4 regions of the Mesorhizobium sp. WSM4904 genome follow, and region 1 is predicted to be linked to each of the others. Evidence: riboswitches for the same ligand, from Rfam matches in the RefSeq annotation. Region 1 holds a riboswitch; each other region holds the start of a gene.

Region 1 (3,707 bases):
TGCGTTTCGCGGTCGGCAAGGCGCGGCGAACCTCGAAGCCGCCAATGTCCTTGGCGTTGGGGATGACCATCAATTCGATCTGGTCGCAGGCGAAGGCATCGCCGGCCTCAGGATCGTTACCCGGGAAGAAGCTCATGTCACGACCTCAGGCGAAGCGGAGCGCGGACCTGGCTTTCGCCTTGGCGGCCTCTTCCTCGCGATTGCGCGGATGCTGGGTGGTTTCGAGGCTGTCGAGCAGCTCGCGCGCGGCGGCCGCGATCGCCTCGACGGCGTGGTGGAAGGCATGCTCGTTGCGCTTGGACGGCTTGGTCGAGCCACTCAGCTTGCGCACGAACTGCAAGGCCGCGTCATGGACCTCGTCGTCGGTCGCCGGCGGATCGAAATTGAACAGGGTCTTGATGTTTCGGCACATGCTTGGACTCCTTGCCTGTTTCTCTCTCCCCCACCGCTTCCGTTCTATTCGGCGTCGAGCGGCTCCGTTCCCACCGGCTTGCCGTCGCGCGACAGTCTGATCTTCTCGACCTTGTCCTCGGCGGCCTTGAGCAGCCGGTCGCAGTGGGCCTTCAGCGCCTCGCCGCGTTCGTAGATCCTGATCGACTGGTCGAGCGGGACATCGCCGCGCTCCAGATCATCGACGATCTTCTCCAGCGCGTCGAGCGCCTGTTCGAAACTCATCGCCTTGACGTCTTCGTTAGCTTCATCAGCCATAATTCATCCCTTCATCAGCCGCCCGACATGGGCGGCGACCGAAAATGCCAGTCCTTGCAGATCGTAGCCGCCCTCCAGCAGGCTGACGAGCCGGTTGCCGCTGTGGCGCCCGGCGCGATCCATCAGCTGGCCGGTCGCCCAGTCGAAATCATCCTCGGTCAGGTTGATCTCGGCCAGCGGATCGCGATGGTGCGCATCGAACCCGGCGGAAATGATGATCAGGTCCGGCTTGAATGCATCGATCGACGGCAGCACGCGCGACAGGAAGGCGTCGCGGAACGTGTCGCTGCCGGTGCTCGGCGCAAGCGGCGCGTTGACGATGTTGCCTGCGCCGGTTTCGCTTTTGGCACCGCTGCCAGGATAAAGCGGCATCTGGTGCGTCGAGCAATAGAGCACCGACGGATCGTCCCAGAAAATGTCCTGCGTGCCGTTGCCGTGGTGGACGTCCCAGTCCACGATGGCGACACGCTCGGCCTGATGCTTCTTCTGCGCATGACGAGCGGCGATCGCCGCAGTGTTGAACAGGCAAAAACCCATCGCGGTGGTCTTTTCGGCGTGATGGCCGGGCGGGCGGGCGGCAACGAAGACATTGGCGGCGCGGCCTTCGAAGACATCGTCTATCGCTGCATTGGCGGCGCCGATCGCCGTCACCGCGGCCTGCCAGCTTTTCGGACTGGCGCTGGTGTCGGCATCGATCGAGACAATACCGCTCGCGGGAATGGCCGCGCGGATGCGGGCAACAAAATCCTCCGGATGCGCGTAGAGGATCGTCGCCTCGTCGCCTTCCGGCGCCTTGACACGGTCGAGGGCCGAAAAAGCCTCGTCGTCCAGCACGCGTTCGATGGCGCGCAAACGGTCCGGCCGCTCGGGATGGCCGGGCGGCGTGAGGTGTTCCAGAAATACCGGATGGGTGTAGAGACGGGTAGCCATGGCCCCTAATCTAGGCACCTGCCGCCCGGATAGCCATGTTCCAGCACCGAATGATTGGGGAAAATCGCGCCGTGCCGTGTCGCTGGCGGCATTGGCGCGGCTTCCGCTTCACGATAAGGTCCCATCGCTGCCTGGTGCCCGCGACGCGGGAGAATCGGGAACACGGTTGAATTCCGTGGCGTGCCCAACGCTGTGAGGGGGACCGCGCCGGCAAAAGCCACTGTCCTAGACGGGAAGGCGCCGGATGCGGGTCGATCCCGAGCCAGAAGACCGGCCCGGCAGACATGGTCGTCCGCATGGTCAGGCGGAAGACTGCTTATCGCAAGGGGACAAGCGATGCAGGCACGAACGGCCGCCACGAGCGGCGACGACTTTGACCAATTGGCGCGCGACGCCGTCTACCGGGCAATGTTCACAAGACGGGACGTGCGCAGCCATTTTGTTTCGGACGATCTCGACGATTGCGTGCTTGCGCGGCTGCTGACGGCCGCCCATCACGCGCCATCGGTCGGCTACATGCAGCCGTGGAACTTCATCGTCATCCGCGATGCGGCAAGGCGACGACAGGTGCGCGACCTGTTTCTGGCCGCGCGCGAGCAGGAACTGCCGGCGATCGAGGCGGAGCGGCAGGCGCTCTACCGCAAGCTGAAGCTCGAGGGCATCTGCGAAAGCGCGCTCAACCTTTGCATCACCTGCGACCGACAGCGCTCGAAGAATTCGCCGCTCGGGCGCTGGCACAATCCGGAGATGGACCTCTACAGCACCGTCTGCGCGGTACAGAATTTCTGGCTGGCGGCGCGCGCCGAAGGCGTCGGCGTCGGTTGGGTGAGCATCATCGAAACCGAGGCGTTGAAGCGGCTCTTGTCGATCCCCGAGCATGTCACGCCGATCGCCTATCTCTGCGTCGGCCGCGTCTCGGCATTCGCGCCGAAGCCGGACCTCGAAGCGCATGGCTGGGGCAAGCGGCTGCCGCTGCCCGAGCTGGTGATGAGCGAAACCTTTTGCGGTGCCGGCGAGGCACAGCTCAAGTCGGCGATCGCCCGCCTTGGTTCGGAGGAACGAGCGAAGCCGTGATCAGGCTGCCCTCGTAGGGGCCGCCGATCAAGCAGCCCGGGGCGAATCCCAGCGCGAGCCGCCGAAGGAGCCGAGCGCCTTGTCGCGAAGCTCCCTGAATTTCGACGAGGCCTCGGCCAGCCGCCGATCCCAGTCGGGATTCGGAACCTGGCCCTCGATGGTGTCGAAATAGACCTGCATCAGCGAAGCGATGGCGAAGGGCTCGATGAAGGCAGCCTTGAAAGCCCAGGCGAAGACGATGGCGAGCACGAAGGCCCAGCCGGCAAGCTGCCCCGGCATCACCCAGAGGATGGCGGCTGCCGGGGCCAGCATCAGCAGGAAGATGACGAAGGACACACCCCACATGATCACCGCCAGCCAGACGGCGTTCTTGACCATATGCTTGCCGTTCTGCGCGTAGAGCACGACGCCTTGCCTGGCGGTCTCGAACGGCGAGTTCGAATTGATGCGGATGTTGTAGCCGAGGATGATCTCGTCGACATAGGTCAGCGACAGGCGGACGACCGTGTTGATGAAGCTGACGATGCCGCTCAAGCCGGGAATGGGCAGGAACGCAGCGATACCGCCGATAAGGCCAGTGATGGCGCGGATGGCGCCTTTGACCAGCTGGTCGACGACGAAAAGGATGTTGGCCTCGGCGAAACGCTGGGTCACCACTTCCTTCGCATAGGCGATCTGGCCCTGGCCGTCGGGAACGTCGCGGCCATCGATCAGATGGACCATGACGGCGATGTGGCCGGCCTTGAGAACGTAGAGGATATATTCGCGGATCCAGTAGACGGCGATCGAGACGACGCCGAAGCCGACCACGCCGCCCCATAGGGCAAACGACATCGGTCCGTCCGGATCGGTGGAGATATGGCCTACGCCGTAGCCGACGCTGGCGCCGGTGCCGGTCGCCACGATGTAGGCCACCGTGATGCCGAAATAGACGATCATGCGAAAGACGATGAACGGCCATGTCCGCATCATGATGGACACCGACCGGCCGATGC
Region 2 (3,707 bases), 2.3 Mb from region 1:
CGGCGCGACGAGGGTGCCTGAACTGTCGTTCAATCCCATTCCAGCGCTCCTTTTTTCCATTCATAGGCAAAGCCGATGGTCAGCACCGCCAGGAACACCATCATCGACCAGAAGCCGAGCATGCCGACCTTCGAGAAGGACACCGCCCATGGGAACAGGAAGGCGACCTCGAGATCGAAGATGATGAACAGGATCGACACTAGGTAGAAGCGGATGTCGAATTTCATGCGGGCGTCGTCGAAGGAGTTGAACCCGCATTCATAGGCGGAAAGCTTTTCCGGGTCGGGATTGCGGTAGGCCACCAAGAACGGCGCGATGATCAGCGCGAGACCGACGACCATCGCCACTGCGATGAAGAGGACGATGGGCAGATACGAACTTAGGAGTGCGCTCATGCGGCGACTTTCCTTTGGCGGGCCAGTTCACTTTGATTACAGCAACGGACTCTAATGCGGAAGCGTGACAGTTTAACCGCTGAACCGTTTTAAAGGGGCCCATGCTGCAACGCGGCGAGGGTTAGCGCAGCGGTTTCGGCGACGCAAGTCAAACCTTGTTCAAAATCCGGCGCTGGACGCCATATCGGAAGAAACTGGTCCGATCCGCTCCTGTTTGATTTCCTTCACTTTTTACTCCACTTTTCTCTCCTGACATATCTCCCGCCATTTGCCTGCTAGCATGGCTGGAATCACCGGCTGGAAATCAGGTAAACGGATCGAGGCAAAGGCACCTGATGAAGGAAAAAATCTCTCTTCGCATGGCAAGGCGCATCGCGCTCGGCGCGCAGGGTTTTACGGACCCTCGTCCGGGCGGCGAGCCCAACCGCCGGCACCTCGCCCGCGTGCTCTCCCGGACCGGCCTGCTGCAGATCGATTCCGTCAGCGCGGTGGTGCGCGCCCATTACATGCCGCTCTATTCGCGCCTCGGCCCCTACCCGCTTGCGCTGCTGGACAATGCAGCCGTGACCCGCAAGCGCGCCATCTTCGAATATTGGGCGCACGAGGCGTCGTTCCTGCCGGTCGAGACCTATCCGCTCCTGCGCTGGCGCATGCAGCGCGCCGAACGCGGCGAGGAAATGTATCTCGGCCTCGCCAAATGGGGTCGTGAGCGCAAGACGATGATCGACGAGATCTATAAAGAAGTCGCAGAACGCGGGCCGATCGCCGCCTCCGACATCGAGGGCCACAAGGGCAATGGCGGCTGGTGGGGCTGGAGCGAGGCCAAGCACGCCTTCGAATGGCTGTTCTGGGCCGGACGCATCACCACCGCTTACCGGCGCGGCTTCGAGCGCTACTACGACCTGCCCGCGCGCGTTTTGCCGCAGGCCGTGCTCGACCTGCCTGTACCCTCGGTCGAGGACGCGCATCGCGAATTGCTGCGCATTTCCGCCCGCGCCCATGGCATCGCCACCTATGGCGACCTGCGCGACTACTTTCGTCTGGCACCCGGCGACACCAAAGACAGGATCGAGGAATTGGTCGAGGCCGGCGAGTTGCTGCCGGTGCGGGTCGAAGGCTGGGACAAGATCGCCTATCTCCACAAGGACGCCCGCCTCCCGCGCAGGGTCGAGGCGCGCGCGCTGCTCGCCCCGTTCGACCCCGTCGTCTTCGAGCGCACGCGGACGGAAAAGCTCTTCGACTTCCGCTACCGCATCGAGATCTACACGCCGGCCGAAAAGCGCCAATACGGCTATTACGTGCTGCCCTTCCTGCTCGGCGACCGGATCGTCGCGCGTGTCGACTTGCGGGCCGATCGCCCGGCCAGCGTGCTGCGCGTCCACGCCGCCTATGCTGAAGCCGGCGCTCCGCCCGAAACGGCTGCCCAATTGCTCGAAGAGCTGAAGCAGATGCAATCCTGGCTCGGCCTGGAGGCGATCGAGGTGACGCCAGCCGGCGACCTTGGACCGGCGCTGGCCGACATCCGGGTGTCGTAGCCGCGCGTTGACAGGCGCATAGTCGTAAGCCTAAATCCTGACCCAGACGGTCTCCTCCCGGCAAAGGGAGGAGCCAAGAGGGAATGCGGTGCGGAGTTGAAAAATTCCAAATCCGCGGCTGTCCCCGCAACTGTGAGCGACGAGCCTCAGCCGAAAACCACTGGGATGTCCCCGGGAAGGCGGCACGAGAAGGCGATGACCCGCGAGCCAGGAGACCTGCCGTCTGAGACTTTAAGTATCCGAACGCCCGGCGGGTTTTCCGGGCAAGGAGCCTGGTTTTGGATCGCAACGGCAGTTTCCCGGCAAGCAGTGCGGACATTTCGTCCGAGTCCGACGCGTTGGCCGGCGTGACCGTCATCGTCTGCTCGTCCTGCCGCGGCGAGAGCGGTTCGGACGCGCATCCGCGCGCCGGCGCCCTGCTGGCCGAGGACACGCGCAGCGCAGCGTCGGGCCAGGATATCCGCATCCGCACTGTCGAATGCCTCGGCAATTGCAAGCGCCGCCTGAGCGCCGCGCTTTTGCGCGACGGCTGCTGGAGCTATGTCTTCGGCGACCTGGAAACGACCAGCGGCGCCGACCTCGTCGCCGGCGCGAAGCTCTTCGCCACGTCGACCGATGGCCTCATCCCGTGGCGCGGCCGGCCTGATTCCCTCAAACGCGGCCTGGTTGCTCGTATCCCGCCTCTCGATCTCCTGAAGGACTGACCATGAACGCTTCCGTTTCCCGTGTTCCGTGCACCGTCGTCACCGGCTTCCTCGGCGCCGGCAAGACGACGCTGATCCGCAACCTGCTCGAAAACGCCAAGGGCAAGCGGCTGGCGATCATCGTCAACGAGTTCGGCGAAGTCGGCATCGACGGCGAGATCCTGAAGGGCTGCGGCATCGACACCTGCCCGGAGGAGAACATCGTCGAGCTCGCCAATGGCTGCATCTGCTGCACCGTGGCGGACGATTTCGTGCCGGCGCTCGACCAGATCCTGTCGCGCTCGCCGAAGGTCGACCACATCCTGATCGAAACCTCCGGCCTGGCGCTGCCGAAGCCGCTGGTTCAGGCCTTTCAGTGGCCGACGGTCAAGAGCCGCGTCACCGTCGACGGCGTCATTGCCGTGGTCGACGGCCCGGCGTTGGCCGGTGGCCGCGTCGCCTCCGACATGGACGCGCTCCAGGCGCAGCGCGCCGCCGACGATTCCCTCGATCATGACGATCCGGTCGAGGAGGTGTTCGAGGACCAGATCGCCTGCGCCGACCTGATCATCCTGTCGAAGAGCGACCTGATGGACGCGGCGGGCTCGGAGCGCGCCAACGCCGTCATCGGCGAGCATGTGGCGCGTGCCGTGAAGGTGGTGCCGACGACGCACGGCAAGGTCGATCCGTCGGTCCTGCTCGGCCTCGGCCTTGCCGTCGAGGACGACATCGAGAACCGCAAGACGCATCACGACGACGAGCTCGACCACGAGCATGACGATTTCGACTCCTTCGTCATTGATATCCCGTCGATCTCGCATCCGGACGAGCTGGCAAAACGCGTCGCCCTCGCCGCCGAGCAGGAAAACGTGCTGCGCGTGAAAGGCTTCGTCGAGGTCGGCGGCAAGCCGATGCGGCTGCTGCTGCAGGCCGTCGGCCCGCGCGTCAATCACTATTACGACCGCGCCTGGACGGCTGCGGACGATCGCCGCTCGCGGCTCGTCGTCATCGGCCTCAAGGGGCTGAATCGCCCAGCGGTCGAGCGTATCCTCGCCGGCTGAGGCAAGCACGAAAAGCCCAACACGAAAAGCGAT
Region 3 (3,707 bases), 2.2 Mb from region 1:
CCAGCACCTGGGTGCCGAAGGCGACGATGTTGTCGATATCGGTTTGTGCGAGCGCTTCCGGCGCGAAAAGCCATTCGGCGGTGAGCTCGGTCTGCTCGGGTCCGAGCGGCGCGAGCCGCACCGTGCGGACGTAGTCGACATGGCCAACGATGAACATCGAGGGCAGCGATGTGGCGTAGGTCTGGCCGGCGACGCGCTCGGCCGGCGTCAGGCCGGCAAAGACCGGTCCATGGACACGCCCGTCTTGCGACCAGGTTTCGGCGCCGGCGCGCAGACCGCCGGAAAACTCCGGCGCGTCGTTGTCGGCGTGGCGCGCCCATTCCGGATCGTCGTGCCTCGCCATCAGGCCGCGGCCGTAGATCGGCACCAGCCGCGACAGGTCCTTGTGCACGCCCGGGCAGTGCAGGCACTCGTTGAAGTTCTCCCAGAAAATCTTCCAGTTGCAGTTCATCACCTTGCTGAGCCGGTGGCCGGTGACGAGCGTCTCCAGCGGCCAGTTCGCAAGGTCGCCGGAAGCAGGATCGAAGGAGGCTTCCGACGAGCCGCCGGCATCCTCGGCAAGGTTGACGAAGACGAAGCCGCGCCAGACCGACAGCGCCACCCGGTAGAGCGGGAAATCGGCCTTGTCGAAGCCTTCGGGCAGCGATTTCGACGGCACCCGCACCAGGTCGCCGCGCAGCGAGTAGGACCAGGCGTGGTAGGGGCAGGTGAGAAGCCTGGCCTTCAGCCGCCCAGCGCTTTCCTGGCAAAGCTGCGAGCCGCGATGCCGGCAGGTGTTGTGGAAGGCTCGCAGGCTTCCGGTTTCGTCGCGCAGCACGACGACTTCCTGCGAGCCGATGCGGGACGTTCGAAAGGCGAGAGGTTCCGCGAGATCGGCCTCGCGGCAGACCATCAGCCAGCTCCGGTACCAGATCGCTTCGAGATCGCGCTGGTAGGCATCGGGTTCCCGATACGCCGTGGCGGGCAATGTCGGCTCGAGGCTGGTAAGACCATAGTAGCGATCGCGTCCGCTCGGATTCGGCTGCATCGGCTTCTCCTTCGCTGCCGACAGCCGACACCCGGGCCGGGCCGTTGTCAATTGCCGGGCATTGTGGCGTCCCGGCACCGCCCTTAAAGTCGTTTCCGACGCTGGCGCTTGCCGGCTGGTCGGGATCGCAAATATGCCTACAAGAACGATGTCGCTCACCGAGGAGCTGGTCGCTCGCTGTTTTCGAGTCGTCGAAGACAGCGGCCCCGATCCGCATGCCGCGCACCTTGATAACGCCGACTATGAGACGATGCTGGACGCCCTGGAGGCTGAACTCCCCGCTGACGAGCCACTCTGGCTGTTCGGCTATGGCTCGCTGATCTGGAAGCCCGAGATCGATCATGTCGAGGAGCGGGTTGCCGTGGCGCGCGGCTGGCACCGTTCCTTCTGCATGAACATGACGCGCTGGCGCGGTACCAAGGAGCAGCCGGGTCTGATGATGGCCCTGGATCGCGGCGGGCAGTGCAAAGGTGTCGCTTTCCGACTGAACGGCAACGACCGCCGGCAGGCATTGGACAAGCTTTTCCGGCGCGAGATGACGCTGAAGCCGACAAGCTATCATCCTCGGCTCCTCAACCTGACGGGCAACGCCGGACGCTTCCAGGCGCTGGCCTTTGTCATCAACCGCAAAGGCACGACCTATGCCGGTCCGATCGAGGAGAAGGTGGTGGTCGAGCGGCTGGCGACATCCTGCGGCCATTGGGGCTCGGGCGCGGACTATCTCTACAATACGGTGAAGAACCTCGAGCAGCGCGGCATTCACGACCGCCATTTGTGGCGATTGCAGCAGCTGGTTGCCGAGCGGATCGCCGCTTCTTAGAGCATGTCTCACGAAACAGGGAACCGGTTTCGGGACAAAGACATGCGTGGGATCAGAAACCCAAACCCGTGCCGCAATCACGCTGCGGCGTGACGGATTTTGGTTTGCCGGGCGCGACGATTCTGCCTATAGTCGATCGCGTCGTCGGTTCCGTTTTTGGAGCCAAGAGGGAATGCGGTGAGGGTGGAGTTTCCGCCCAAAGCCGTGGCTGCCCCCGCAACTGTGTGCGGTAGTCCTCTCCATAAACCACTGAGGATTTTCCTCGGGAAGGTGGGGAAGGGCGCGGATCCGCGAGCCAGGAGACCTGCCGGCGACGGGAAAGTTGACTTCGATGCCCTCGGGTGGAGGGCGAAAGGACAAGACATGAATACCGCTTCCGTCTCCCTCGGCGCCTCCGTCTCCTCGCAGTCGCGCATCATGCAGCTGGCCTTGGCCGCGCTGCTCGGCATTTTCGTCGTCGGTTTCGTCGGCTTCTCGCATATCGATGCGGTCCACAACGCCGCCCACGACTATCGCCATTCGATGGCTTTTCCCTGCCACTGAGCAAGGCCTGACATCATGAATCTGTTTCGCAACGTCGTGTTCATCGCGGCGATCGCGGGGCTAGTGGCGGGCATAGCGCTCGCCTGCATGCAGGCCTATGCGACCGTGCCGCTGATCCTGAAGGCGGAAGTCTATGAAAAGGCCGGCAGCGGTCATCACCACGATCACGCCGCCGCCAGCACAAGCAACAACGCAATGAGTTCGGCCGCTCCGGCGGACAACGCGATGAGCAGCGTGACTCCGGTGCCGGCGGAAGCGGCTGCTCCGGCCGAGGACGAGGGCTGGGCGCCGGCCGACGGCTTCGAGCGCTTCGCCTTCAACGTGGTCGCCAACATCGTCACCGGCATCGGCTTCGCGCTGATCCTGGTCGCGATCTCCGAATTCGCCGGCGGCATCGGCAACTGGCGCCAGGGCGTGTTCTGGGGCCTTGCCGGTTTCGCGGTTTTCACCCTGGCGCCTGGCCTCGGCCTGCCGCCCGAACTGCCGGCGATGCCCGCGGCCGACCTTTTGCCGCGCCAGATCTGGTGGATTTCGACAGTGGCCGCGACGGCCGCCGGGCTCGGTTTGATCGCTTTCCGAAAGTCGTTGCCGCTTGCGATCCTCGGTGTTGCGCTGATCGTGGCGCCGCACATTGTCGGTGCGCCGCAGCCGGAAAGTTTCGAAACGGCAATTCCGGAAGGTCTACATCACCAGTTCGTCGTTGCGGTGACGCTCACCGATCTGGTTTTCTGGCTGGTGCTGGGCGCAGTTGTCGGCGTGGTGCGCGGCCGCTTCACCGGCACGGCGACCAGCCTGCGCGGCAGCTTTGCCTGATCGCGCCAAGGGTCGTCTGACCTTCATCGTCGGCGGGGCGCGCTCGGGAAAGAGCGCGCATGCCGAAACCTTGGCGACGGCGAACCCATCGCCCTGGACCTACATTGCAACCGCACAAGCCTATGACGACGAGATGCGCGAGCGCATCGCGCTGCATCGCGCGCGCCGCGGCGAAGGCTGGGTCACCGTCGATGCGCCGCTCGATCTCACCGACGCGATCGAGGCCTTGCCCGATCACCAGCCGGTGCTCGTCGACTGCCTGACATTGTGGCTGACCAATCATATGCTGGCCGACCATGACATCGAGGCCGAGTGCCGGCGGCTGACCGATGCGCTGTCGCGGCCGCGCGGACCCTGGTTCGTGGTGTCGAACGAAGTCGGGCTCGGCATCGTGCCGGACAACGCGCTGGCGCGCCGGTTCCGCGACGCCGCCGGCCGGCTCAACCAGCAGGTCGCGGCGGTCGCCGATAGCGTGTTGATGATGGTGGCGGGGCTGCCGCTCAA
Region 4 (3,707 bases), 1.0 Mb from region 1:
ATCGAAGCGGCGGTGGTTCCACAGGCCATAGGCGAGGATAATGGCGGCGCCGAGCGCCGCCAGGCCGATATTGTCCCAGCGGGCGAGACCCAGCCCGCCCATGGTCCAGAACAGCACCGAATGGGCGGCGCGCTGGTCACCGGCGAAGACGAGGTAGTTGGTTAAGGCGGTGAACATGAAGGAAACGGCGAGCCCGGCGAGGATCAGCCGCTCGGGCCCTTGCCCTCTCACCCGCGACACGAGCAGAAGCACGATAGCCGCCGCCAGTATGCCGCCGGTGAAGGCCGCCACCGGCAAGGTCCAGATGCCGAAACTGTCGCCGAAGATGGTGATGACCGAGACCGCGCCGGCGGCGGCGCCCGAGGAGAGGCCGAACAGGAACGGGTCGGCGAGGTCGTTGCGGGTGACGGTCTGCAGCAGCGCGCCGACGACACCGAGGCCGGCGCCAACGGAGATCGCCAGCAGCGTGCGCGGCAGCCTGAGGTCGACGACGATGCCGCCGACAGGTCCCGGCACGGCCTGGCCGTTCAGACCGGCCGCACGCGCCAGGGCGCCGAAAACCTCGCGAAGCGGTATCAGCGTCGAGCCATAGGCGATCGACAGCAGTGCGAGCGCGACCAGAAGGATCGCGCCCAGCGTCATGGCGAGGGTGAATGGCCTCTTGTGCAAGTCTAGAACGCTTCCGGATGCATGGCCCTGGCGATCTTGCCGATCGCCTCGATGTTGGCGGGTCCGGGCGTCAGCTCGGCGTAGCGCAGAGCCACGAAGCGCTCGTTCCTGACCGCGTCGGTCTCCTTCATTGCCGGATGCGCCTTGAGAAAATCGAGCAGCTTCCGATAGCCGCCGCCATCTTGGTAGTCGAGCAGGATGAGGAATTGCGGATTGCGCGAAGCGACCGTCTCCCAGTCGGTGTTGCCCCAGCTCGTTTCCATGTCGGCCATGATGTTTTCGCCGCCCGCGGCGGCGATCATGGCGTTGGGGATGGCGAACTTGCCGGCGGTGAAGGGCTTGTCCTCGCCGGAGTCGTAGAGGAACACGCGCGTGCCCTTACGGTCGCCCACCTTGGCGGTGATGTCGGCGAGCTCGGCCTTCCAGCCGGCGACCAGCTTATCCGCCTCGGCCTCCTTGCCGAAGATCTTGCCCAGCTTCTCGACATCGCCAAAGAGCAGGTCCATCGAGGCGGCGGGCCGGTTCTTGTCGAGATGGACGCAGCTCTCGGTCAGCACCAGCGTCTTGATGCCGTGCGGGGCGAGCGTGTCGGGCGTGACCTCGCCGCCCGGCTTCATGCCGTAGTACCAGCCGGCGAAGAAGAAATCGGGCTCGACGGCGACGAGGTTTTCCAGCGTCGGATATTTCGGCGCGAGCTCCGGAATAGACCCTTGCTCGGCCTTGAATTCGGGGCCGACCTTGTACCAGCCGGTGATGCCGGTGAGCCCGACGATCGACGGCTGCAGCTTCAGCGCGAAAGCCATCTCGGCCATGTTGAGGTCCTGGATGACGGCGCGCTTCGGCGGGGCGTCGAAGGTGAGCGGCTTGCCGCAACTGTCGACGGTGACCGGGAAGGCAACAGCCGCCGAGGCGAAAAGCGACAAGGCAAGGGACGGCACGAGGCGTTTCATCGGAAGATTGCTCCTTGTTTGGACGGTTCAGGCTGACGAGGAAGCGCGACCGGCAAGGTCGAAGACGGTGAGCTCGCGATCCTCGGTCGGGTGCTGCAGATGCAGCACGTCGATGCCGAACACCTCGCGGATGAGCGGCTGCGCCAGCGCCTGGCGCGGCGGCGCCAGCGCGTGCAGCCGGGCGTTGCTCATCACCGCGACACGGGTGGCGAAGGGCGCCACCAGAGCGAGATCATGCAGCACGGCGACGACGGTCATGCCGAAGCCGGCCACCAGGTCGAGCAGCTCGCCGCGGGCGCGCGGATCGAGGTGGTTGGTCGGCTCGTCGAGGAACAGGATTTTCGGCTCCTGCGCGATAGCGCGGGCGAGCTGCGCGCGCTGGCGTTCGCCGCCGGACAGCGAGCCGATGGTGCGCGCGAGCAGCGGCAAGAGCCCGGTCCGCCGCAGCGCTTCGACGACGATGTCGCGGTCGTCGCGCCGGCGCCTCAGGCCGGCGTGCGGGACGCGGCCAAGCTCGACATAGTCGATGACGGCAAGTCGCGGATCCGGCTGGTCCGTCTGGCCGACGACGGCGATGCTGAGGGCGCGCTCGGCCGCTGCGATCCTGTCCAGCCGGCGTCCGGCCAGCCGTACCTCGCCGCGGCTCGGCGACAGAGCGCCGCACAGCATGCGCAGCAGCGTCGTCTTGCCGGCGCCGTTGGGGCCGACGATGGCCAGCCGCTCGCCCGCCGCCAGCGACAGGCTGACATTGTCGACCAGCGCGCGGCCGTTGGCCGTCGCGCCGAGGCCATGGGCTTCGAGGACCGGCGGCATCACGAGCCAAGCCCCGCCAGGTTGCCCGGATGGTATTTCCCGGCCGCATATCCGATGGCTTGATGGATATGATCGATGGAGCCGTCCAGCATTCCGTCACTCTCCAAAAATGGCGACGGAAGGATGCTGGACGAGCCGGCCGACAAGACCGGTGCCCGCGTCTCCTCCCGGCACACCCCGTCCGGTCAACTCGTGTCGATGGCAGGTCTCCTGGCTCGCGGGTCGTTGCGCCATCCGCCTTCCCAGCCTTGCCGGCCAGTGGCGTTCGGATGGAGCTCGCCGCTCACAGTTGCGGGGGCAGCCACGGCCTCGACCCGAAGCAGGTCTCACCGTGTTCCCTTTTCACCCCTCGCCTTGCGGCTCGGGGACCATGACGCCACCATCGTAGGTTGTCCGCGCGCGAGTCGCAACGGGCCGCCGCGCATCCCCTCACTACAGCTGCCATTTTGTTCTCCCTTCGTTATGTAATAACGTTACGCACTAGAGAATGCCGCCTTCGTTTGTCAACATCGTTTCGACTTCGCTCACCGCGCAATTTCGATCAAACTGGCTGTCGGCGCGGTGGCTAGTGTCACCCCGCCAAATGCGAGGAGCCATGAACCCGACCGAGAAAGCGCTGTGGTTTGTCGAAAGCCGTCTGCCCGATGCGATTTCGCTCGACGATGTCGCGGCAAGCAGCGGCGTGTCGCGCTTCCATGTGACGCGCGCCTTCGGCGCCGCGACCGGACGGTCGGTGATGGGCTACGTGCGGGCGCGCCGGCTCAGCGAAGCGGCGCGCAAGCTTGCGGGCGGCGCGCCCGACATCCTGTCGGTCGCGCTCGATGCCGGCTACAACTCGCATGAGGCTTTCACGCGGGCTTTCCGCGAGCAGTTCGGCACCACGCCGGAACTGGTGCGCGCGCAGGGCTCGACCCAAAATCTCGACCTCGTGGAGCCTATCCTGATGGACAGTTCATTTCTCGCCGCACTCGAACCGCCGCGCTTCGAGACCAGCCGGCCCTTCCTCATCGCCGGTCTCGGCGAGCGCTACAGCTGCGAGAGCAGCGCCGGCATCCCGATGCTGTGGCAGCGCTTCGGCCCCTATATCGGCCACATTCCCGGCGAGGTCGGCGACGTCGCCTACGGCGTCTGCGTCAATGGCGACGATGCCGGCAATTTCGACTACATCGCCGGTGTCGAGGTGAGCGATTTCTCCGACCTGCCCAAGGAGTTCTTCCGGGTGCGGGTGCCGGCGCAGAAATACGCGGTGTTCACGCATCGCGAGCACATCTCGAC

Evidence for each region. Region 1 has a riboswitch for cobalamin ahead of bluB (5,6-dimethylbenzimidazole synthase). Riboswitches for the same ligand answer to the same signal wherever they lie in the genome.
Region 2: another riboswitch for cobalamin. It lies ahead of QAZ47_RS17090 (DUF1636 family protein); the one in region 1 lies ahead of bluB (5,6-dimethylbenzimidazole synthase).
Region 3: another riboswitch for cobalamin. It lies ahead of QAZ47_RS17285 (CbtB domain-containing protein); the one in region 1 lies ahead of bluB (5,6-dimethylbenzimidazole synthase).
Region 4: another riboswitch for cobalamin. It lies ahead of QAZ47_RS23295 (ABC transporter ATP-binding protein); the one in region 1 lies ahead of bluB (5,6-dimethylbenzimidazole synthase).

The regions. Positions count from the first base shown of each region.
Region 1 covers NZ_CP121354.1:5,871,215-5,874,921, forward strand. Annotated here, with positions in the region: gene QAZ47_RS28530 (pirin family protein) at 1-136, opposite strand, end outside; gene QAZ47_RS28535 (DUF2277 domain-containing protein) at 146-412, opposite strand; gene QAZ47_RS28540 (exodeoxyribonuclease VII small subunit) at 457-708, opposite strand; gene QAZ47_RS28545 (histone deacetylase family protein) at 712-1,638, opposite strand; cobalamin riboswitch at 1,754-1,932, shown strand; gene bluB (5,6-dimethylbenzimidazole synthase) at 1,975-2,712, shown strand; gene QAZ47_RS28555 (hypothetical protein) at 2,740-3,707, opposite strand, start outside.
Region 2 covers NZ_CP121354.1:3,589,714-3,593,420, reverse strand. Annotated here, with positions in the region: gene QAZ47_RS17105 (NADH-quinone oxidoreductase subunit B) at 1-39, opposite strand, end outside; gene QAZ47_RS17100 (NADH-quinone oxidoreductase subunit A) at 30-395, opposite strand; gene QAZ47_RS17095 (winged helix-turn-helix domain-containing protein) at 731-1,930, shown strand; cobalamin riboswitch at 1,961-2,169, shown strand; gene QAZ47_RS17090 (DUF1636 family protein) at 2,209-2,634, shown strand; gene cobW (cobalamin biosynthesis protein CobW) at 2,637-3,674, shown strand; gene cobN (cobaltochelatase subunit CobN) at 3,706-3,707, shown strand, end outside.
Region 3 covers NZ_CP121354.1:3,630,258-3,633,964, forward strand. Annotated here, with positions in the region: gene QAZ47_RS17275 (aromatic ring-hydroxylating dioxygenase subunit alpha) at 1-1,027, opposite strand, end outside; gene QAZ47_RS17280 (gamma-glutamylcyclotransferase) at 1,161-1,847, shown strand; cobalamin riboswitch at 1,976-2,174, shown strand; gene QAZ47_RS17285 (CbtB domain-containing protein) at 2,211-2,390, shown strand; gene QAZ47_RS17290 (CbtA family protein) at 2,406-3,203, shown strand; gene cobU (bifunctional adenosylcobinamide kinase/adenosylcobinamide-phosphate guanylyltransferase) at 3,196-3,707, shown strand, end outside.
Region 4 covers NZ_CP121354.1:4,851,783-4,855,489, forward strand. Annotated here, with positions in the region: gene QAZ47_RS23285 (iron ABC transporter permease) at 1-642, opposite strand, end outside; gene QAZ47_RS23290 (ABC transporter substrate-binding protein) at 672-1,619, opposite strand; gene QAZ47_RS23295 (ABC transporter ATP-binding protein) at 1,647-2,435, opposite strand; cobalamin riboswitch at 2,615-2,820, opposite strand; gene QAZ47_RS23300 (AraC family transcriptional regulator) at 3,028-3,707, shown strand, end outside.